One region of the Pantoea sp. B65 genome, then DNA from elsewhere that is predicted to be linked to it. Evidence: predicted binding sites of a transcription regulator. Region 1 holds the regulator's gene; each other region holds the start of a gene.
The links. The regulator Fur, encoded in region 1, represses iron uptake genes when iron is present. The targets are predictions, from matches to a motif close to ATAATAATGAGAACNACTATCAA.
Positions count from the first base shown of each region.

Region 2: the regulator Fur is predicted to act here: its motif matches at 4,181-4,203, upstream of JWF83_RS14515 (TonB-dependent hemoglobin/transferrin/lactoferrin family receptor).
Region 3: the regulator Fur is predicted to act here: its motif matches at 2,639-2,661, upstream of fhuE (ferric-rhodotorulic acid/ferric-coprogen receptor FhuE).
Region 4: the regulator Fur is predicted to act here: its motif matches at 3,557-3,579, upstream of exbB (tol-pal system-associated acyl-CoA thioesterase).

Region 1 is NZ_JAHXPU010000034.1:13,143-19,050, reverse strand. Features, by position in the region: gene pgm (phosphoglucomutase (alpha-D-glucose-1,6-bisphosphate-dependent)) at 1-576, opposite strand, end outside; gene seqA (replication initiation negative regulator SeqA) at 601-1,146, opposite strand; gene ybfF (esterase) at 1,411-2,175, shown strand; gene ybfE (LexA regulated protein) at 2,401-2,679, shown strand; gene fldA (flavodoxin FldA) at 2,846-3,376, shown strand; gene fur (ferric iron uptake transcriptional regulator) at 3,739-4,182, shown strand; gene JWF83_RS13670 (beta-N-acetylhexosaminidase) at 4,243-5,908, opposite strand, start outside.
Region 2 is NZ_JAHXPU010000036.1:35,815-41,722, forward strand. Features, by position in the region: gene ppsA (phosphoenolpyruvate synthase) at 1-1,491, opposite strand, end outside; gene JWF83_RS14505 (pyruvate, water dikinase regulatory protein) at 1,977-2,810, shown strand; gene JWF83_RS14510 (3-deoxy-7-phosphoheptulonate synthase) at 3,031-4,077, shown strand; gene JWF83_RS14515 (TonB-dependent hemoglobin/transferrin/lactoferrin family receptor) at 4,367-5,908, shown strand, end outside.
Region 3 is NZ_JAHXPU010000037.1:189,031-194,938, forward strand. Features, by position in the region: gene JWF83_RS17365 (SgcJ/EcaC family oxidoreductase) at 549-998, shown strand; gene JWF83_RS17370 (MarR family winged helix-turn-helix transcriptional regulator) at 1,077-1,535, opposite strand; gene yghU (glutathione-dependent disulfide-bond oxidoreductase) at 1,620-2,489, opposite strand; gene fhuE (ferric-rhodotorulic acid/ferric-coprogen receptor FhuE) at 2,866-5,082, shown strand; gene JWF83_RS17385 (hypothetical protein) at 5,114-5,371, shown strand; gene JWF83_RS17390 (MFS transporter) at 5,580-5,908, shown strand, end outside.
Region 4 is NZ_JAHXPU010000011.1:40,806-46,713, forward strand. Features, by position in the region: gene JWF83_RS01035 (putative bifunctional diguanylate cyclase/phosphodiesterase) at 1-91, shown strand, start outside; gene JWF83_RS01040 (EAL domain-containing protein) at 190-2,268, shown strand; gene exbD (TonB system transport protein ExbD) at 2,324-2,746, opposite strand; gene exbB (tol-pal system-associated acyl-CoA thioesterase) at 2,752-3,486, opposite strand; gene JWF83_RS01055 (TRAP transporter substrate-binding protein) at 3,818-4,786, shown strand; gene JWF83_RS01060 (TRAP transporter small permease) at 4,799-5,305, shown strand; gene JWF83_RS01065 (TRAP transporter large permease) at 5,315-5,908, shown strand, end outside.

The DNA.
Region 1 (5,908 bases):
CGACAGACGTTTGACCTCTTTCAGACCACCCTGAATCAGCTGGTTAGCGCGGTCTTCCACCACTTTGGTGACATTGGTATCTGCCGGGCCGCCATTAGGCGGGTTGTATTTGATGCCGCCATCTTCAGGCGGGTTATGGGACGGCGTAATAACAATACCGTCAGCCTGCGCGCCCGCTTGCTTATTGTGTTCCAGAATCGCGTTAGAGATCGCCGGCGTTGGCGTATAGCCATTATCCTGCTGCACGATCACATCGACGCCGTTTGCCGCCAGCACTTCCAGCACCGAAATAATCGCCGGTTCGGAGAGTGCGTGGGTGTCTTTACCGACATAGCACGGCCCGGTGATGCCATTTTTTTTGCGCTCTTCGGCAATCGCCTGAGCAATCGCCAGAATATGCGCCTCGTTAAAGCTGTGACGTGCTGAGCTGCCACGATGGCCCGAAGTGCCAAATTTCACCGCATGTTCTGCATTCGCCAGATCCGGCTGCAGGACATAATACTGGGATGTTAATTGTGCAACATTAATCAAATCGCTTTGCTGGGCGGGTTGCCCGGCACGGGGGTGATTGGCCATTGGCGCTTCTCCCTGACGCTTCTGTTAGATGGTGCCGCAAACCTTCTCTGTCAGCTCCGCGGGGAGCTGCATCGACAGCATAATGTGTTCGATCATGCTGCATTTGCGACCTGTATTAGTATTGGTTATCACCCAATACGGCGTGCCCGGCACATGTTTCGGCTTGGTATGGGTGCCATTCTGTATCAGGACTTGTTGATTACCGGCAAAGTAGACGCGAGTACGACCATGCAGTGATTCGGTCGCTTCGGCAAACGCTTGTGGATCGAGTGAATATAAGGTCGACAAAATCAACATAAAGCGGTTAACCGCCCGCTTCTGTTCCGCATATTCATCAGAAAGCAGCAGCTCACGCACCGCGCGTACCCGATCCTGCGGACGTGATTCGGTTTGCACCGCCACGGCTTCTTTCCCAGGCTGCGCTTGCGGTGCCACAGCCGCCACCGGCGCACTCTGCCCGGCGGTAAACTTCAACATACGCCGCAAAATATCAGATGCGCTTTCACCAATGTGCTGGGTATGGCTGGCGATATAGCGGTAGAGCTCTTCGTCGACTTCAATCGTTTTCATCTTTATCCGTACGGTTATTACGTGTTGCAGAACCGGGGTATGTTTATCCAGATACGTAAAAAAATCACCTGATAAAATTGTGACCCGGATCTAACATTAAGGATTATAAAGTTAAATCTTACGGCAGTGTAGCGCCAGCAACCTTTGCAGGCAAAAGTAAGAATATGCCGTAAAAAGTTCATTGATCGCGCGGTGCTTTCATCCGGCAAGAAAGCCGAAATCCATGATAACCTAAGCTTTCGTTTCCACTGTAAGAACTTTGCCATGAATTTGAATGCTCGCCTGCAAACTGAACAATCTTCCGCTAATGCCACGCCGGTTCTGCTTATCCACGGCCTGTTCGGCAGTCTTGATAATCTCGGCGGACTGGCGCGCGGCCTGAAATCCGATCGCCCGGTATTGCAGGTTGACGTGCGTAATCATGGTCTGTCGCCGCGCAGTAACCAGATGAACTACCCGGCGATGGCGCAGGATATGCTGGACACGCTGGATGCTGCCGGGATTGATAAAGTGGCGATTATTGGTCATTCGATGGGCGGAAAAATCGCCATGACCCTCAGCGCGCTGGCGCCAGAGCGTATCGAACAGCTGGTGTTAATCGATATTGCGCCGGTGGATTACCAGACACGCCGTCATGATACCATCTTTGCCGCGATTAACGCCGTCACCGCTGCTGGCGTCAGCCTGCGCGCCGAGGCAGCGGAGGTGATGCGCAGTTATCTGGCGGAAGAGGGCATTATCCAGTTCCTGCTGAAATCCTTTCAGGAGGGCGAATGGCGTTTTAACGTGCCGGTGCTGTGGGACAATTACACCACCATTTCCGGCTGGGAAACCGTTCCTGCATGGCCGCATCCGGCGCTGTTTATCCGGGGCGAGCTCTCCCCTTATCTCGACGATATCCATCGTCAGGCGGTAATCGATCAGTTCCCGCAGGCACGCGCTCATGTGATTGCCGGCGCCGGACACTGGGTACATGCTGAAAAACCTGATGCGGTTTTGCGCGCAATTCGCCGCTTTTTTGCGCTTTAAAAGCAAATAGTTGCCGCCACAGTGAAATGATTGTCGCGACGACTTTCACTGGGGTATGATGGCGCGCTAAAATTTTGCCGCCGTTGGCAACACCGACCATTGGCTTGCCGCGGGCAAGATAATCAGCCTGGCGGGACGGTGTTATTTTCGACGGCAAACCGGCCCGTTTAGTCAGAACCCGCGTGGCGATTTCAGACGCTGACGCTCATTCAGTATCATGATTCTATGGCAAAAGAAAACACCGACCGCACGACGATCGATCTGTTCGCAGACGAACGCCGCCCGGGACGACCAAAAACCAATCCGCTGACGCGTGATGAACAGCTGCGCATTAATAAACGCAATCAGCTAAAACGCGACAAAGTTCGTGGGCTACGTCGCGTCGAGCTGAAAATGAACAGCGACGCGGTTGATGCGCTCAACCAGATGGCTGAACAGCGTAATATCAGCCGCAGCGAGCTGATTGAAGAGATGATTCTGGCGCAACTCCACGTCACCGGCTGATCGTCCGGCGCAGAAAAGTGGCGATAAACCGAGGCGTTGAACGCACAAAGCGACAAATCCGGCGGCATTTCAAGTTCCGCGCCCCGGTACTGTCTGCTATCATTGCCAGTAACTGTGTATCTGTAGCATTCACCATATCAATAAGTTTCAAGAGGTTATTAAGCTCATGGCAATCGTAGGCATTTTCTTTGGCAGCGATACTGGCAATACGGAAAACATTGCAAAGATGATCCAAAAGCAACTGGGGAAAGACGTTGCTGAGGTTCATGATATTGCCAAGTCTGCCAAAGAAGATCTTGAGGCTTTTGATATTCTGCTGCTTGGTATCCCGACCTGGTACTATGGCGAAGCCCAGTGCGACTGGGATGACTTTTTCCCGACGCTGGAAGAGATCGACTTCAACGGTAAACTGGTTGCGCTGTTTGGTTGTGGCGATCAGGAAGACTATGCCGAATACTTCTGCGATGCGATGGGCACCATTCGCGATATCATTGAGCCGAATGGCGCAGTGATTGTCGGCCACTGGCCGGTTGCAGGTTATCACTTCGAAGCTTCCAAAGGGCTGGCGGATGATGACCACTTCCTCGGCCTGGCGATTGATGAAGATCGTCAACCCGAACTGACCAGCGAACGGGTTGAAAAGTGGGTGAAGCAAATTTTTGATGAACTTCAGCTGAAAGAAATCATCGAAGCTTAGTATGACTGACGCAATGTGGGTGCTGGCTCACATTGAGTCAGCGGTTTTTCCTATAGAAATAATAGATACATGTTTGTAACTTTTACCGGCAAATCTGTACAATACCCCCATCGGTCACACTGCTATTGCCGTTTTCGAAGCATAGTGAAGGGGTTAGCACAGTATCTATCACAGGACAGACTCCGAGGCATGGACTTCTCACGGACGTAACTCATTACATCCTTCAGTTGTTGCACGCTCTCCATGCCGTTTTCATTTCGAAGCACGAGTTCTATAATGAGACGCAATAAGTTTTCGCGTTGACCGATGTTCAGGGCTTTTCAGCCACATTGTGACTAGCAAAGTAACAGGACAATATCCGCATGACTGACAACAACACCGCATTAAAGAAGGCCGGCCTGAAAGTCACGCTTCCCCGACTGAAAATTCTGGAAGTGCTTCAGGAACCTGAGGGCCATCACGTCAGTGCGGAAGACTTGTACAAGCGCCTGATTGATATGGGCGAAGAGATTGGTCTGGCGACAGTTTACCGCGTCCTGAACCAATTTGATGATGCGGGGATCGTTACCCGTCATAATTTCGAAGGCGGCAAGTCTGTTTTCGAACTTACGCAGCAACATCACCACGATCACCTGATTTGCCTCGACTGTGGCAAAGTGATTGAATTCAGTGATGAATCGATTGAAACCCGTCAGCGTGAAATCGCAACACGCCACGGTATTAAACTGACTAACCACAGTCTGTACCTGTATGGTCACTGTGCGCTGGGCGATTGCCGCGAAGACGAAACGCTCCACGACAAATAAATTATGCTATGCAGTAACTAATGACAAAACCGGTGAAACTTCACCGGTTTTTTTATGCCGCTAATCCATCGCCTGTGGCGCCTGCAGCTTCTCCACCCGGCTGTAACGCCCGCCATCGGCACTGGCGCTGCGCAACCACACTTCACTGCCGACGCGCGGCGGCAACTGCGGATCATAACGCTGCCATTGTTTACCGCCGTCGGTTGAAAACTCGATCCTGATGCCCGGCAGCGCGCTGTTTGCCTCCAGCACCCGATGATAAATGCGCCCTCCCGGCAGCGGCAGACGCCAGGCAATACCCTGCTTATCCAGTTTAGCCAGCTCACGCTGCCCGAGCAGATTAGCAAAACGTTGCCAGTCCTGACGCAACGCCGCGGTATCGACCCAGTGAGTTTTACCCTGCTGGTATTCGCGTCCGGGCTGATAGTCCAGTTCCCAGCCGGCACGATGCCAGCCACGCTCGGCAACCGACAGCAACCGCGGGAAAATCATCGCCTCCATCTGCCGATCGCTGCGTACCGTTTCGCTCCACAGCTGTGCGGAAATCCCCTGCGCCCCCGGCCACGGCTTAGCGGATTTGGCGCTAAAGCGGTTACCGTCACGATCGACCGAGGTTTCAGCATTTTGCGCCAGGTTATCCGGCGCGAAACTGAACATCTTACGCTCATCATTAAAGCGCGTTCCCCAGTAATAACCGGGCTCCAGCGGGTTCACTTCGTACGGGAAATCCATATACAGATAGTCAGGACTGGAAACCACCACCTCATAGCCCTTCTTCGCCCAGTCATTAACGCTGTCGAAACCGCCCCAGTACAGGGTATCCCAGAAATTCACCGTCACCTGCGGAGTGGCAAACGCACTGGCGTGAGCGACCGTTTTCAGCCCATCCTGCCATGCCTGCATATGATGAATCCCCTGCGCCTGCGCTAAACGGCTGACCTCAATAGCGAACCAGCCGGGCAAATCGGCAATGCTGGCCACCCGGCCCTGTTGCACCATACGCTGACAGACCGGCGAGCGCGCCCAGGGGTGATCCTCCTGCTGCCGATTGATTATCCCCTTCCCCGCTTCCGGGTGGCGACGGTCGGTATAACCTGGCCCCAGACGAATGTTCTGCGCCTCATCGCCGCCAAAGTGCCAGCGGGTTAATGGCTGCCCGGCCGCCTGATGCATGGCGCGGAATTCACCGATCACCTTAGCCACAAAACGTTTTGATGAATCCAGGCAGGGGTTCAGGTAGCTGGTGCGATCATAAAACTGCACCGAAGTGGTATTCGAGCTGTCGTCCGCATCCAGCAGCCGATACTCCGCCGCCTCAGCGGCTTTGCCCTGGCGCATTAAGCGCTGGTAGCGTGCTTCCATGGCGATCACCGCAGCGCGCGCATGGGCTGGCATATCCACTTCGGGGATCACCTCAATCAGCCGCGCGGCGGCATATTGCAGAATATCGATATAATCGGCCCGGCTGAAATAGCCGCTGCCGCTATTGTCGCTGTCGGGGCCGGAACCGAGCTGCGGCAGCAGACAGCGCTGTTCAGACGGATCGTGACAACGACGCCCTGCCACCGCGGTCAGTTCCGGCAACCCGGCGATTTCGATACGCCAGCCTTCATCATCCGTCAGGTGAAAATGCAGTTTATTCATTTTCCATGCCGCCATCTGATCCAGCAGACGTTTAACCGCGGCCTTACTGTGGAAATTGCGCGCCACATCCAGCGCCACGCCG
Region 2 (5,908 bases), on a different contig from region 1:
AAATGCGCGATCCGGATTGCCGACGTTCATCATAATTTTCAGCGGCAGAGCAGGCATTTCATCTACCTGCGAACGGGTAATATCAAAGTCCAGCAGATCGTCATAGACATAACCGGTATCGCCTTCGGCGCAGGAGACCGTCACTTTACGCCCCTCTTTCAGCCGTTCAGTGGCATCACCGCAGCCAACGACCGCCGGAATACCCAACTCACGGGCGATAATCGCCGCATGACAGGTCCGCCCGCCACGGTTGGTAACGATGGCCGAGGCTTTCTTCATGATCGGTTCCCAGTCCGGGTCGGTCATATCGGTAACCAGCACATCGCCTTTTTCAATACGGTTCATTTCGCTGATATCGTGGATCACCTTCACTTCACCGGCGCCAATGCGATGACCAATGGCGCGGCCTTCGATCACCACTTTGCCCTTGCCCAGCAGCGAGTAGCGCTCCATCACCTGCCCATTGGAACGGACGGTTTCAGGACGCGCCTGCACAATAAACAACTTGCCGGTATGGCCATCTTTTGCCCATTCGATATCCATCGGCCGCTGATAGTGCTTCTCGATTTGTACCGCCTGACGCGCCAGCGCCTGCACTTCATCGTCGCTGAGACAGAAGCGGTCGCGCTCCTCCTGCGGCACATCTTCAATGCGTACCTGTTCGCCATGCTGCTGCGAATCGGCATACACCATACGAATTTTTTTCGAACCCATATTACGGCGCACAATCGCCGGGCGATTGCCCGCCAGCGTCGGTTTATGCACGTAGAACTCATCGGGGTTGACCGCCCCCTGCACCACCATTTCACCCAGCCCCAGCGCGGCGGTGATAAACACCACCTGATCGAAACCGGATTCGGTATCAATGGTAAACATCACGCCGGAGGAAGCCAGGTCGGAACGAACCATGCGCTGCACGCCCGCAGAGAGCGCCACACCGCGATGGTCATACCCCTGATGCACCCGGTAAGAGATGGCGCGATCGTTAAATAGCGAGGCGTAGACATGTTTCACCGCCACCATCACCGCATCGATGCCCTGCACATTCAGGAAGGTTTCCTGCTGACCGGCAAACGAGGCATCGGGCATATCTTCCGCCGTGGCGGAAGAACGGACGGCAAATGACGCCTCGGCATCATCGGCGGAGAGCTGCTGATACGCCGTCAGAATCGCCTGTTCCAGCCCGGGCTGGAATGGAGTATCAACAATCCACTGGCGAATCTGTTTACCGGCTCTCGCCAGCTCATCAACATCATCAATATTGGTTTTATCCAGCAGCTCATAGATACGCTGATTGACGCCGCTTTGGTCAAGGAATTGGTTGAAAGCATCGGAAGTGGTGGCAAAGCCATTCGGCACCGAGACACCCAGTGACGACAGATTAGTAATCATTTCACCCAGAGAGGCATTTTTGCCTCCCACCCGATCAACATCATTCATGCCGAGCTGGTTGTACCAGAGCACGAGCGGCACTTCACCTATATTGGACATTGAAGCAATCCTTTTCAGATTTAAATGGGGGGGCACTAAAGCATTTAAACGTACTGATAGCACTTCTCCAGCCTGGCACATTCATTTAACAAAGAGAAAGTGGTGAATCGTTCAAGCAGACAAAAAATGTGTTTTTAAGAAAACTCCGCGCTTATTTGTTTTGTTGCGCAACAAAATTAATTGAAAGAAAAACCAGTAAAATCATCATCATGATTACAAATACCTGATTATATGCGCTATTTCGTTTGCGCAACGAAACCAGTGGGGAAATAATAATTTCTACGGGTTTTACCCGCGACCGGGTAACAATTAAAAAAGAAACATCATTTCATTTTGTTATGCTGTCATATTCAGCGCAATCAACTAAAAATGAATGGTTCACTTTATTTATTTTTGAATTATTCATTTTATTTAGTGCTATCCTTTGCTATCAGAACGCCCCTTTAGGCGCATTCAGGCTTAAACCGGGCATGTCAGGAGATAAAATGGACTCAGCCAGCGAACGAAGTGTTTTTTACATCTCTGACGGCACCGCCATTACTGCCGAAGTATTAGGCCATGCGGTGATGTCGCAATTTCCGGTGAGGATGAACAGCGTCACGCTGCCCTTTGTGGAAAATGTGCAGCGTGCACAGGCAGTAAAGGGCCAGATAAATGCTATCTATCAGCAAAGCGGTATCCGGCCGCTGGTGTTCTTTTCGATCGTCACGCCGGACGTGCGTGAGATTATTATGCAAAGTGACGGCTTTTGTCAGGATATTGTGCAGTCGCTGGTGGCTCCGCTGCAGCAGGAGCTGGGGATGGCGCCGGCGCCGGTCGCCCACCGCACCCATGGCCTGACGGCCAGCAATCTCGGCAAATATGATGCACGTATCGCGGCGATTGATTATGCGCTGGCGCACGATGACGGTATCTCGCTGCGCGGTCTGGAGGATGCCCAGGTGATCCTGCTGGGGGTCTCACGCTGCGGTAAAACCCCCACCAGCCTCTACCTGGCGATGCAGTTTGGCGTACGCGCCGCCAACTATCCTTTTATCGCCGACGATATGGATAACCTGAAACTGCCGCCGGCGCTGCGGCCCCATCAGCATAAGCTGTTCGGCCTCACCATCGATCCGGAACGTCTGGCGGCGATTCGCCAGGAGCGGGCGGAAAACACCCGTTATGCTTCCATCCGTCAGTGCCGGATGGAAGTGGGTGAAGTCGAAGCGCTGTTCCGCACCCATCAAATTCGCTACCTGAACAGTACCAATTATTCGGTCGAGGAAATTGCCACCAAGATCCTCGATATCATGGGTCTGAACCGGCATATGTACTGACTCTGCGGCGGCCATGGGGTATTTCAGATGCCCGGTGCAGCGGCGCCATATCTGCCGCCCACGCTTAACCGGGCCTCTGAGCGCGAAAAACACGGCGATTTGTGTGGCGCAACGCGTTTTACTCGCCTTTCTGGTTGAATTCAGCGTTATTTGGTCTATTGTGATCGCCATCACTTCCCGGTACTTCTGCCGCTGCGAAGAAAAAAATTTAGAGATCCAAATGAACAAAACAGATGAACTGCGAACCGCGCGCATCGAGAGCCTGATTACGCCTGAAGAGCTGGCGTCCCGGCATCCGATTACGCCGGCAATCGCAGAAAATGTGACAACGTCACGAAAACGTATTGCCCGCATCCTGTGCGGAGAAGATCAGCGCCTGCTGGTGGTGATTGGCCCCTGCTCGCTGCACGATCCGCAGGCGGCGATCGAGTATGCGGAAAAACTTAACGCCCTGCGCATCCGCTATCAGCATCGTCTGGAAATTGTGATGCGTACTTACTTTGAAAAACCGCGCACCGTTGTCGGCTGGAAAGGTCTGATCTCCGATCCCGACCTGAATGGCAGTTTCCGCGTCAATCACGGTCTCGATATCGCCCGCAAACTGTTGCTGGATATCAATGCGCTGGGTATGCCAACCGCCACTGAATTTCTCGATATGGTGATCGGTCAGTTTATTTCCGACCTGATTAGCTGGGGCGCGATTGGCGCACGCACCACCGAAAGCCAGATCCATCGTGAAATGGCTTCCGCGCTCTCTTGCCCGGTGGGCTTTAAGAACGGTACCGATGGCAATACGCAGATTGCGGTTGACGCCATTCGCGCCGCGCGCGCCAGCCATATGTTTTTATCCTCCGATAAACAGGGACGGATGACGATTTATCAGACCAGCGGTAATCCGTCTGGCCATATCATTATGCGCGGTGGCAAACAGCCGAATTATCACCCGGAAGATATCGCCGCCGCTGCCGCCAGCCTGCGCGAATTCCATCTGCCGGAACAACTGGTGGTCGATTTCAGTCATGGCAACTGCCTGAAACAGCATCGTCGCCAGCGTGATGTCGCCGCATCGGTAGCGCGGCAGATCCGCGACGGCTCACGCGCCATCGCCGGGGTAATGATTGAGAGCTTCCTGCAGGAAGGCACGCAGAAAGTGATTGCCGGACAACCTCTGATATACGGCCAGTCGATTACCGACCCCTGTCTCGGCTGGGACGACAGCGAAGCCGTGCTGGAGTTATTGGCGCAAGCCGTCGACAGCCGCTTCTGATATTCTGCGCTGACCCGTTCTGGTCAGCGCATTCTCCCCTTTGTCCCCCTCTCTTCCCCAGGCCAGTTTTGATCATTTTGTTCTTGCCTCGTTTAGACTTTTGTTGATAATGATTATCATTGTTAAAATGATTAACATTATTGTTCATGCGGATTTACCTCCGGTTGCTCCGCCAGACGGTCGGCATCAGCATCCGGCAGCCTGAATAACAATCCGCCAGCTTCCCTGACGCCGTCAGCGGCGAGCCAGCACATCCCTGCATTCAAGTACAATATGGAGAGTTGCACTTATGCTTAACCTGCCTTCAGCCAGTTTGCGCCTGTCGCGCTTAACGATGGCGATTACCTGCGCGGCACCTTTTTGCGCCGAGGCCGCTGCCAGCGGCACCGACGCCAGGGAGACGGCGCTAAAGCCAACAGCCATTACGGTGGTTGCCACCGGGACACCACGACCGACCTTTGAAGCGCCGATGATGGTGACGGTGATCGATGGCGACGCGCCGCAAACCCGGAGCGCCGCCTCCGCCGCCGGGATGCTGCGCGGCGTACCGGGCATCACGATTAGCGGCAGCGGACGTACCAACGGTCAGGATCTGAGTCTGCGTGGCTACGACCGCCGTGGCGTGCTGACGCTGGTTGACGGCATACGCCAGGGGACCGATACTGGCCATCTGAACAGCGTATTCCTCGACCCGGCGCTGATTAAACGTATTGAAGTGGTGCGCGGTCCTGCGGCACTGCTGTATGGCAGCGGCGCCCTTGGCGGCGTCATCTCTTATGAAACGGTTGACGCGGCTGACCTGCTGGCCGCGGGCAGCAGCAGCGGTTATCGCGTGTTCGCCAGCGGCGCCAGCGGCGATCACAGCCTTGGCACCGGCGCCAGCGCTTTTGGCCGCACGGACGATCTCGACGGGCTGTTGTCGTGGAGTTCGCGCGACCGCGGTGATATCCGGTTAAGCAGTGGCGATAATGCGCCTAATGATGAAAATATCAGTAATATGCTGGCAAAAGGCAGCTGGAAAGCGGATCAGGCGCAAACCTTTAATGGCAGCCTGCGCTACTATCATAACCGGGCCAGAGAACCGCTAAACCCGCAGGCGGTCAATCCCGACCGCAGTAACCCGATGACCGACCGCTCGACGATTCAGCGCGATCTGCAACTCGGCTATCAACTGAATCCGGCGCAGAGCGACTGGCTGGATGCCCGGCTGAACAGCTACTGGTCAGAAACGCGCATCCACGCCGGTAGCGGTGATCTCGCCAGTCAGTATCGTGAACAGACCACCAAAGGCATCAAACTGGATAATCGCAGCCGCCTGTTTGCCGACACGCTGGCCGCGCATCAGCTGACCTATGGCGGCGAATACTATCGTCAGCAGCAACAGCCCGGCGGCGCCGCCACCAGCTTTCCGCAGGCCAGCATCGATTTTTCTTCCGGCTGGCTGCAGGATGAGATCACCCTGCGCGATCTGCCGGCCTCGCTGCTGCTCGGCAGCCGTTTTGACAACTACCGCGGCAGCAGCGACGGTCACGCCGATGTCGACGCCGACCGCTGGTCATCGCGCGCCGCGCTTTCCGTTACGCCGGCTGACTGGCTGATGCTGTTTGGCTCTTATGCCCAGGCTTTCCGTGCGCCAACCATGGGTGAACTGTACAACGACGGCGTGCACTTCTCCTTCCCTGGGTACGTCAATCGCTGGGTGCCGAACCCGAATCTGCGTCCGGAAACCAATGCCACCCGCGAAGCGGGATTCGGCTTGCGTTTCGACGATCTGCTGCTGGCGCATGACGATATCGAATTTAAAACCAGCTACTTTGACACCAAAGCGCAG
Region 3 (5,908 bases), on a different contig from region 1:
ATGTGTTTATATCAGTGCAGTCATAAAGTTACGCAGTCTCACTCTGGCGCATAGCAGGTCCATTTTCGGTAAATTGGTCGTGCACTACTGCGATAACGATGCATGTTGACAAATGAATGGTGCAATAAGGCGTTGTATTTTTTTCGGACGATGACGGTATAAATTGTAGATAGTGGTGAGAAAAAAACCATCTGCTGTCGGCGGCGGCGGCGGGTATTTCCCTGCCGGCGGAGACCCGGTGTTTAGTGCGGAGATGTCCCCAGTTATGGCTGGGCCGAAATGCAATCTGCATCCGGTCGAGCCAGCAACTATGATGGCAGCCGGGAAGGACGCCGATCGAGAGACTGTCGCATCAGCTGATGGAAGTGTCAGGGGTATCATAAGGTATATAAATCAAAACAATATAATTAGACTGTTATTAATTTAATGGCTTTGTAACCGCTTTTGTATTCTTTTATTCCTGAATTATAAGTATGCGTAAATTTCATTGCCTAAATAAACCAGGGGATATTAAATGTCCTTGCGTTAATTAATCAAGGATGTTTTTAATGAAAACCCGTATTGCCCTTTTTATGCTGGCATCATCAGTGTCAGCTTCTGTACTCGCCAGCGACAACAAATGTGAGCCTGTCGATCAACAACATATTGCCGGACTGTTTGACCGCTGGAATGACGCACTGAAATCCGGAGACCCGCAGAAAGTCGCGCAAAATTATCTGACTGACGCGGTGTTATTGCCAACCGTATCTAATACGGTGAGATTAACCGATGCGGAGCGCAAAGAGTACTTTGAACATTTTTTACAAAAGAAACCAGTAGGGAAAATTGACAGTCGTACGATTCGTATCGGTTGTAATAAGGCGATCGATGCCGGGACCTATACTTTTACCTTTAAAGATAATACCGCAGTATCTGCCCGTTATACCTTTACCTATGCCTGGAATGGCCAGCAATGGTTGATTTCAACTCACCATTCGTCAGCGATGCCGGAGTCTTAATCGCGGATAACGGCGTCAGGCCGTAAAAAAAACGGGGCCGGTCAGTATTGACCGGCCCTCTGTGCATTTACGCCGTGCCTAGCTGTTCAGATTATCGCGCAGTATTTCCAGTTGCTGCTTGAGTCCCTGTAAGGTTCCGACATCACAGGCCGCCGCACAGCGCACCGATTCCGGGATCGCCAGCGCTTTCTGCCGTAACAGACGACCAGCTTCACTTAACGTGACGACCACCTGACGCTCATCCTGGCGCGAGCGCTGCCGGTGCAGCATACCGGCGGTTTCAAGACGCTTCAGTAGCGGCGTCAGGGTGGCGGAATCGAGAAACAGCCGGGCGCCAATGTCGGAGACCGTAACATCATCCTTTTCCCACAGCACCATCATCACCAGATATTGCGGATAGGTCAGATCCAGCTCTGCCAGCAGTTGCCGGTAAAGCTTATGCAGCGCCAGATTGGCGGAGTAGAGGGCAAAACACAGCTGTTGATCGAGCAACAGGGGCGCGTCAGCCGCTTTTGGGTCATTTTGCGGTGTTGTCATGGTTGAAATATAGATAGGGCACTACCTAATTGCAAGCAAAGATGCCACGCAGGAGCCAGGCGAAACCCTGACTCCCGCCGGTAATTATGGCTGGCGCTTATCCTCAGTTTGCCGCTCGAAATCCGAGGCGTCATGACGTTCATGCAGCTGTTCGGCTGGTTCGCCCCAGGTGCGGTTAACCATACGACCACGCTGTACCGCCGGACGCATGGCGATCTCCTGTGCCCAGCGCTGCAGATGGCGGTAGGAGGCAACATCAAGGAATTCAGCCGCCGTACCATATATTTCACCCAGTATCAGGTTGCCATACCAGGGCCAGATGGCGATATCGGCAATCGAGTAGTCGTTACCGGCAATATAGCGATGCTCTGCCAGCTGGCGATCCAGCACATCCAGCTGTCGCTTGGCTTCCATGGTAAAGCGGTCGATAGCGTATTCGATCTTCACCGGCGCATAGCTATAGAAATGGCCAAAACCACCGCCGAGATAGGGCGCCGAGCCCTGTAGCCAGAACAGCCAGTTCAGCACTTCGCTACGGGCCGCCAGCTCTTTTGGCAGAAAATGGCCGAACTTCTCTGCCAGATACAGCAAAATCGCCCCCGATTCAAATACCCGCACCGGCGTCAGGGCAGAGCGGTCGAGTAGCGCCGGGATTTTTGAGTTGGGATTGACCGCGACAAAACCGCTGGAGAACTGATCGCCTTCGCTGATGCGGATCAAATGCGCATCGTATTCCGCCCCGCTGACATTAAGCGCCAGCAGTTCTTCCAGCAGAATCGTCACTTTCTGCCCATTCGGCGTGGCGAGCGAATAGAGCTGCAGCGGATGCTTACCTTCCGGCAGCGTGGCCTGATGAGTAGGTCCGGCTACCGGACGATTAATTTTGGACCAGTTGCCGCCGTTCTGTTGGTTCCATGTCCAGACTTTGGGTGGCTGATAGTTATTTTCCGACATAGTAATGGCCTGCCTTTGCTAACAATGGAAGTGGTCAATTTTCGTCTCTGAGTGTAGCAGTTCGGCAGAATGTGACTTAACCGGATGAGGGATGGCAGGTGTCCAGCCTCAGACGGTGCTGGTAACATCTTTTTACATTGCTAATCAAAATGATTATACTTCTCATTCGCTTTATGTTGACGAGTAACATTACAGTGGCGTTGCTCGCAATCAGCGAAGGTTTGCAGGGAAAGATATCACCGCCAGAGCTATTGCTGCCGCAGTAACTTATTGCTGGTACAGGGAAAATATGCCCGAATGTACGGCATTTATCCGGTCAAAAAATGCCTGTTCATTCCGTTAACTGAAAAATAATAAAATCTCCTGAGGATGAATAATGTTTTTTGCTCCACGCCATAACAGGGAAAGTCGCGTTCGCGATTTCGCATCCGCCAGCATCAATCCCCCGTCTCTCTCCCTGCTGACTGTAGTGATCGCCACTGCGTTGCAGGTTCCTTACGCAGCAGCGGCTGAAACAACCAATAAAGAAGAAACGCTGGTGGTTGATGCGGCGACGGAAAACCCGGACAGCACGCAGCAAAAGAGTGATTACAATGTGCCGGTTACCCGCTCCGCCAGCAAAATGGCTTTAACCGCGCGTGATACGCCGCAATCTGTCAGCGTAATCAGCCAGCAGCGGATGCAAGATCAGCAGCTGCAATCGCTGGATGAGGTGCTGAAAAATACCACTGGCGTTACCGAGTTCAATTCCGGTAATAGCCGCAGCACCTTCTTCTCACGTGGTTTCATGATTGATAACTACATGGTTGATGGTATTGCAACCAGCTTTGATGGCCAGTGGAATTTAGGCGATGCGCTGGCTGATACCGCTATCTATGAGCGTGTGGAAGTGGTGCGCGGCGCCACCGGGTTAATGACCGGCGCCGGCAACCCGGCGGCATCAGTGAATATGGTGCGTAAGCATGCGGACAGTAAGGAGTTTGTCGGCAATCTCTCTACCAGCTATGGTAGCTGGGATAAACAGCGTTATGTCGCCGATCTCTCCGCGCCTCTGAGCGAGTCAGGGAATGTCCGCGGCCGGGTGATCGCTGGTTATCAGGATCAGGACAGCTGGCTCGACCGTTATAATTCGACTAAGAAATTCCTCTATGGTGTGCTGGACGCCGACCTGACCGACTCTACCACGGTATCGGTAGGCTATGACTATCAGCAAACCAACACCAAAGGCGCCACCTGGAACGGCTTGCCGGCCTTTTATACTGACGGCAGCAAAACCCATTATGACCGCAGCACCAGTACCGCGCCAGACTGGGCCTATAACGATAAAACCTCGAAAAAGATCTTTGCCAGCCTGAAGCAGGATTTCGCCAACGGCTGGAACCTGACCGTTAACGGTGCCCATACGGAAGTCGATTTTGACAGCAAAATGATGTACATCGATGGTTACTTTGATAAAACCACCGGCATCGGTGTCAGCCCGTATGCTAATTATCCGGTGGTTGGCGGCACCGGCTGGAACAGTGGTACCCGTAAAGTCGATGCGGTTGATGCTTTTGCCAGCGGCCCTTATGAACTGCTGGGACGCCAGCATGAGTTAATGGCGGGGGTCAGCTATAGCCGCCAGAATAACCGCTATATAAACACCTATGCCAACATCTCAGCGGAAGAGTTGGGCAATTTTAATAACTGGAACGGCTATTTCCCGGAGACGGTTTGGGGTGAGCAGAGTTTAGCGCAGGACGATACGGTGCATCAGAAGTCAGTTTACACCGCCACCCGTATTTCACTGGCCGATCCGCTGCATCTGATTGTCGGCGCCCGCTATACCAATTACAGCACCAGCACCCTGACGCAGAATATGGAGAAAAATAACATCACGCCATACGCGGGTCTGGTGTATGACTTCAATGACACTTATTCTGCTTACGCCAGCTATACCTCGATCTTTAAGCCGCAGGCTTATCGTGACAGCAACGGCGCCTATCTGACGCCGGTTACCGGCAAAAGTTATGAGACCGGTATCAAAGCCGACTGGCTGAATAGCCGTCTGACTACCTCGTTAGCGCTATTCCGTATCGAGCAGGATCATCTGGGCGCCACTGATTACAGCCTGATTCCGGGGACCACTGAATCTGCCTACTATGAATTGCATGGTACGGTGAGCAAAGGGATTGAGTTCGAAATTAATGGCGCGGTAACCGATAATCTGCAGATGACCTTTGGCGCCACCCGTTATGTTGCGGAAGATGCGGAAGGCGCAGCGGTGAATCCAAACCAGCCGCGCACCACGCTGAAACTGTTTAGCCGCTATCGTTTGCCGATGCTGCAGCAGCTGACCGTCGGGGGTGGCGTTAACTGGCAGACCCATGTCTGGGACAATGTTGCCGGTCCGGATGGCAACGGCACCTTCTATTCAGAGCAGGGTAGCTACGCACTGGTGGACCTGTTTGCCCGCTATCAGGTCACCAGACAGCTGTCAGTACAGGCTAATCTGAATAACCTGTTTGATAAAACCTACAATCTCGATGTCAGCAATACCCTGGTTTACGGTGCGCCACGTAGCGTCTCCGTTTCCGCCAACTACAGCTTCTAATCCGCGGTCTGGCATACCTCAGCAATGGGGTATGCCACTTCGCCTTATCTGGGGGATGATTTCCGCTTTCTGGAAAAGCAGCCTGGCAGCAATCCGGCGCTGGCGCATTTCTACTGCTTTACCCCTCAACCCTGACACACGGCAAATTATCCAGGGGGCGAGACGCCTGGCGCAGGGGATTGTGCGCAGTATTTTCGTTGAAGATCGTGAGCTGCATTATGCCAGTCTGGTTGCCTTTGACACCCCGGAACGGGAAGGTGATGAGTGGCAGGATGCAAATGATCAATAGTCTGTCATATCATTGCTGATGCCGTTGCGGAATAAGACGGGGCCTGCGATGGCCCCGTTTTGTTTGGTGAGTACCCGCAGATTAAGGTTTTCGCCAGCTAAGTGTGACTCGTCTCCCATTTCATACCGAAACGACGGGTAACTATAAAAGTAATCGATTACATTTCATTTCGACAAGATTGTAATCGATTACTTTTGCGAGGGACATCATGGTTTCTTCAGTTGATAGTAACAATGCAGCGAACGTCCGGCGCGGCGTGATGGTCGTGCCCAGGCTGGCGCTAATGATGTTTTTAGAGTTCTTTATCTGGGGTTCATGGTCCGTCACCCTCGGCCTGGTGATGACCCAACATCATCTTTCCCACCTGATCGGCGACGCCTTTTCCGCCGGACCGATCGCCACCATTCTGTCACCGTTTGTACTGGGTATGGTTGTGGACCGCTTTTTTGCCTCGCAGAAGGTGGTGGCGGTGTTGCATCTGCTCGGCGGCGTGATTCTGTGGTTTGTGCCGCAGACATTGATGAATGAAAACGGCGC
Region 4 (5,908 bases), on a different contig from region 1:
ACCGATGCCAGCCGACCAGGCTGGCGAATTTGAGGTGATCAGACAGTCGTCCTCCGTCATTGATCGCCAGCCGCCGCTGGCTTCCGCCTGAATGATGGCATGTGCAAAAATAACCCCGCGAAATAATGCCTTATAATTTTACTCACTCTCTGCAACCCGCTTGCTGGTCAACGGACCCTGGGAATATTTATGCTCGTTAGCTCCTACGACCAGATTATGGTTATTGTCTCTTTTATTGTGGCTATTCTTGCCTCTTACACCGCCCTGGATATGGCCGCCCGCGTGCGCAGCAGTAAAGGCCGGGCGGCGACGGTCTGGTTGCTTGGCGGGGGGTTCGCCATGGGGATTGGCGTCTGGTCAATGCACTTTATCGGGATGCTGGCAATGAATTTGCCGATTGCGATCAGCTACAACGCCGCGCTGACCGGGTTATCGATGGTGATCGCTGTCGCCGCTTCGGTATTTGCCATGTGGATTGTCTGCTACGGTGAACTGCCGCCAGCCCGACTCTGTTTCGGCTCGCTGGTGATGGGCAGCGGCGTGGTGGCGATGCACTATACCGGCATGGCGGCGCTAATGTTTGAGCCGGGCATTGTCTGGAGCTGGGGCTGGGTGGCCTGTTCGGTGGTGATTGCGCTCGGCGCGTCAGGAGCCGCGCTGTGGCTGGCGTTTACTCTGCGGCAAAACCGCGCCCGCATGACCTGGCTGCGCGCCGGCGCCGCCATCATTATGGGGGTTGCAATTGCCGGTATGCACTACACCGGTATGGCGGCGGCCAGCTTTCCGCTGGCAAGCCACCCCACCCATAGCGGCGTTAACAGCAACTGGCTGGCGATCCTGGTGATGGTGGTGACGCTGGCGATCCTCGGCATTACGCTACTGGTATCGATGCTTGATGCACGTTTACAGGCGCGTACTTCGGTCCTGGCCTCCTCGCTGGCCGAAGCCAACCGTGAGCTGGCGCAGTTGGCATTACATGACAATCTGACCCGGCTGCCAAACCGCATCCTGCTGGAAGACCGGCTCGATCAGGCCATCAATAAAGCCAGCCGTGAGAAATCGCAGTTCGCGCTGATGTTTATTGATGTTGATGGTTTTAAAGCGGTCAACGATGCCTTTGGTCACCATATTGGCGACAACCTGTTGATTGCCATTACCGAGCGCATGAATAAAAAAATGCACGGCCACCATACGCTGGCACGGCTGGGCGGCGATGAGTTTGTACTGTTAATTGAGATTGATGACCCGGATGATGCCGCCACCGTGGCGGGCGCGCTGGTCAGGGCGATTGCCGTGCCATTTGAAATTTCCCGCTACGAACTGGTGGTATCGCTGAGTATTGGTATAGCGGTGTTTCCCGGAGACGGCGCCGATGAGCGTGAGCTGCTGTTTAATGCCGATGCCGCGATGTATCACACGAAAAATAACGGCCGCAACGGCTACAGCTTTTTCCAGCCGTCGATGAACAGCATCGCGCAGAATCAGCTTCAGCTGATTAACGATCTGTGGCTGGCGCTGGATCATCAGCAACTGCGTCTGTTTTATCAGCCAAAATATTGCGCGCCTCGTGGCCCGATCATCGGTTTTGAAGCTCTGATACGCTGGCAACACCCGGTGCGCGGCCTGCTGACCCCGGAGGTGTTTCTGCCGCTGGCAGAAAAAACCGGCATTATCGTCAATATGGGGAACTGGGTGATTAATGAAGCCTGCCGCCAGCTGCGGGTCTGGCACCTGCAAGGTCACCCGCACTGGTCAGTGGCGGTCAATCTGTCATCGTTGCAGTTTGAGCAGAATAATCTGGTTGAGACGGTAATGGCGGCGCTGAAACAGCATCAGATCCCGGCGGAATTACTGACGCTGGAGGTAACGGAGACCACCGCCATGCGCGATCCGGATGAAAGCGTGCGTATTCTGACGGAATTAACCCGGCTGGGGGTAAAGGCATCGATTGACGACTTTGGTACCGGCTATTCCAGTCTGCTTTATCTGAAGCGTTTACCGGCCAGTGAACTGAAAATAGACCGCGCCTTTGTTAACGAACTGCGGGCGGATACCGAGGATGCCACTATTGTTTCGGCGATTGTGGCGCTGGCGCAGTCACTGAACCTGAAAGTGGTGGCGGAAGGGGTAGAAACCGAAGAACAGCAGGCATTCCTTACCGGCCTGGGTTGCAATACGCTGCAGGGCTTTCTGCTGGGGCGCCCGGTTCCACCGGAACAGATCGATGCACTGAGAAACTATGTAGCTGCACAGGCGCCGCCGGAATAACCGGCCGGCAGCTAGCGTCAGCGGATCGCTTTCATGCGATCCGCAGTGCCAGATACTATTTGCTGACGGTTTCCATTCCCATCAGGCCAATCTTCAGATATCCCGCCTGACGCAGGGCATCCATTACGCCCATCAGGGTTTCGTAATCGACGCTTTTGTCCGCCTGGAAGAAAATGGTGGTATCTTTCTTCCCTTCGGTCTGGGTTTCCAGCGCCGCCACCAGATTGGTGCTGTTCACCGCCTCGTTGCCAATAAACAACTGCTTGTCGGCTTTAATCGACAGATAAACCGGTTTTTCCGGGCGCGGTTGCGGGGCACTGGTTGAGGCAGGCAGATTAACGCGGACATCCACTGTCGCCAGCGGCGCGGCAACCATAAAGATGATCAGCAGTACCAGCATCACGTCGATAAACGGCGTGACGTTGATTTCATGCATTTCACCATTGCTGTCGAGATCTTCGTTTAATCGCATCGCCATAATGCTTAACCTACCCGCAGCTTATGGGCAGCCGGGGTACGATGCGCATCCGCGCGATTCGCCAGATCCAGATCGCGGCTCTGCAACAGCAGCACCTGTGCCGCCACATCGCCCAATGAGGCGCGGTAGTTGGCAATCATGCGGGCAAACACGTTATAAATAACTACCGCCGGGATAGCGGCAACCAGACCAATGGCGGTCGCCAGCAGCGCTTCGGCGATGCCCGGCGCAACCACCGCCAGATTGGTGGTCTGGGTTTTGGCGATGCCAATAAAACTGTTCATAATGCCCCAGACGGTGCCGAACAGACCGACGAACGGCGCAATCGCACCGATGGTGGCAAGGTAGCCATTACCGCGACCGGCATAACGGCTGAATGCCGCCACCCGACGCTCGAGGCGAAAGCCGGTACGTTCTTTAATACCGTCGTTGTCATCGGAACCGGCGGAGAGCTCAAGTTCATTCAGCGCTTCGTTGATCAGCCAGGTGCTGAGACTACCGGACTGAAAGCTCTTGCTGTTTTCTGAGGCTTCATTAAGCGAACGTACGCTGGCCAGCGCCTGCTGCTCGCGCTTCAGACGGCGTTTTGCCGCCAGCAATTCCACGCTCTTACTAAAGAAGATCGCCCAGGTGATGACGGATGCCAATAACAGTCCAATCATTACCGTTTTCACTACGATGTCGGCATGTTCATACATACCCCAAACAGAGAGATCTGTTTGCATCAGATTATTGGTCACCACGCTGTGTCTCCAACCTCGATTAACAACTTAATAAATCAAGCGCGGATCATATCAAATCAGCGCTGAATTGATAGTAGTTCTCATTACTATTTACATTTTATCAGCCATTTCCGGCCGCAGTTTTGCGTAAAAACAACTCCGGAGCGATTTTTAACATCCAACCGCCATCACATTTTTGAAATGATGTTTTATAAATTAGCGAATGACATTTCAAAATATCGCAAAAATGTGAGTCGCTTCACCGCCACTGCCCATTTTTAACGCTACTTTTTTAACGTTACTTTTTGAACCACATTATTCTAACAATGACTTGCCTCTGGAGCCTGAGATGAATTTAACCCGTACATTCTTCAGCCTGTGCCTGCTAACTGTCTCATTTAACGCTGTTCATGCTGCCACTATTCGTGCGGCAGATGTCCATCCCAAGGGCTATCCCAATGTGGTGGCGGTAGAACATATGGGCGAAAAGCTGGCGCAGGCCACTGATAATCGTCTTGAAATCAAAGTGTTTCCCAGCGGCGTGATGGGCGACGAGAAACAGATGATCGAGCAGGCGCAAATCGGCGCCATTGATATCATTCGCGTGTCGATGGCGCCGGTAGCGGCGATTCTGCCGGAAATCGAAGTCTTTACCCTGCCCTATGTCTTCCGTGATGAAAACCATATGCATAAGGTTCTGGACGGCAATATCGGCCAGCAGATTGGCGATAAAATTACCAACAACCCTAATGCCAAACTGGTGTTTCTCGGCTGGATGGATGGCGGCACGCGCAATCTGATCACCAAAAAACCGGTATTGAAAGCGGAAGATCTGCGCGGCATGAAAATTCGCGTGCAGGGCAGTCCGGTGGCGATTGACACCCTGAAAGCGATGGGAGCCAACGCAGTGCCAATGGGCGTCAGCGAAGTGTTCAGCGGCATGCAGACTGGCGTTATCGACGGCACGGAAAATAATCCACCGACCTTTGTCGCCCATAACTATCTGCCGGTCGTGAAAAACTACACCCTCAGCGGTCACTTTATCATTCCTGAGCTATTCCTCTACTCCAAAACCAAATGGGACAAGCTGAGCAAAGAAGATCAGCAGTTGATCCTGAAGCTGGCGAAAGAGGCGCAGGCCGAACAACGGCAGCTCTGGGCAGCCTATAACCAGCAGTCGATCGACAAGATGAAAGCGGGTGGCGTGCAGTTCCATGAAATTGATAAAACCCCTTACATTGAGGCGACGCAGCCGGTTCGTGATAAATATGCCGCTCAGCATCAACAGCTGATGCAAGCCATTGCTGATGTTAAATAATCAGGAGTCCCTATGGCGAACAAATGTCACCACCTGATGGATGGGTTGTATCTGGCGGCGATGGTGCTTTCCGGTCTGGCGTTGCTGGTGATGACGCTGGTAGTGCCGTTCGCCATCTTTATGCGCTACGTGCTGAACGATGGCGCTCCGTGGCCGGAGCCGCTGGCGATTCTGTGTATGGTGACCTTCACTTTTGTCGGCGCCGCGGTGAGTTACCGCGCCGGGTCGCATATCGCGGTTTCCATGCTGACTGACCGTCTGCCGGAAACGTTGCGTCGGCTGGCGGCACGCATTGCCGATCTGCTGATGCTGGCGATCTGCCTGTTTATCCTCTGGTACAGCGCCCAGCTCTGTCTGCAGCTGTGGACGCAGCCTATCGCTGAATTTCCGCTGTTAAGCGCCGGACAGAGTTATCTGCCGGTTCCGATCGGTTCCGCGCTGACCCTGTTGTTTGTGCTGGAACGTCTGGCGTTTGGTTCGCAGGAACATCGCCCGGTGGTCATTATGGGTAACACCTGAGGGTTAGCTATGGATGCATTTGTACTGCTGTTTAGTTTAGCGCTATTGCTGGCGGTCGGTATGCCGGTCGCCTACGCGGTAGGACTGAGCGCACTGGTGGGCGCCTGGTGGATCGATCTGCCGCTGGAGGCGCTGATGATCCAGATGACCAATGGCGTAAACAAGTTTTCGCTGCTGGCGATCCCGTTCTTTATTCTCGCCGGGGCGATTATGGCGGAGGGGGGGATTGCCCGCCGTCTGGTGAATTTTGCCTATGTGTTTGTCGGTTTTATTCGCGGCGGTCTGTCACTGGTTAATATTGTCGCCTCCACGTTCTTTGGCGCCATCTCTGGCTCCTCAGTGGCGGATACCGCATCGATTGGATCGGTGATGATCCCGGAGATGGAACAAAAAGGTTATCCGCGCGATTACGCTGCGGCGGTAACCGCCAGCGGATCGGTGCAGGCGATCCTGATCCCGCCCAGCCATAACGCGGTGATCTACTCCCTGGCGGCGGGCGGCACGGTGTCGATTGCCGCGCTGTTTATCGCTGGCGTGCTGCCAGGCCTGCTGCTGGGCATCACGCTGATGGTAATGTGTATCGCTTTTGCCCACCAACGTAAC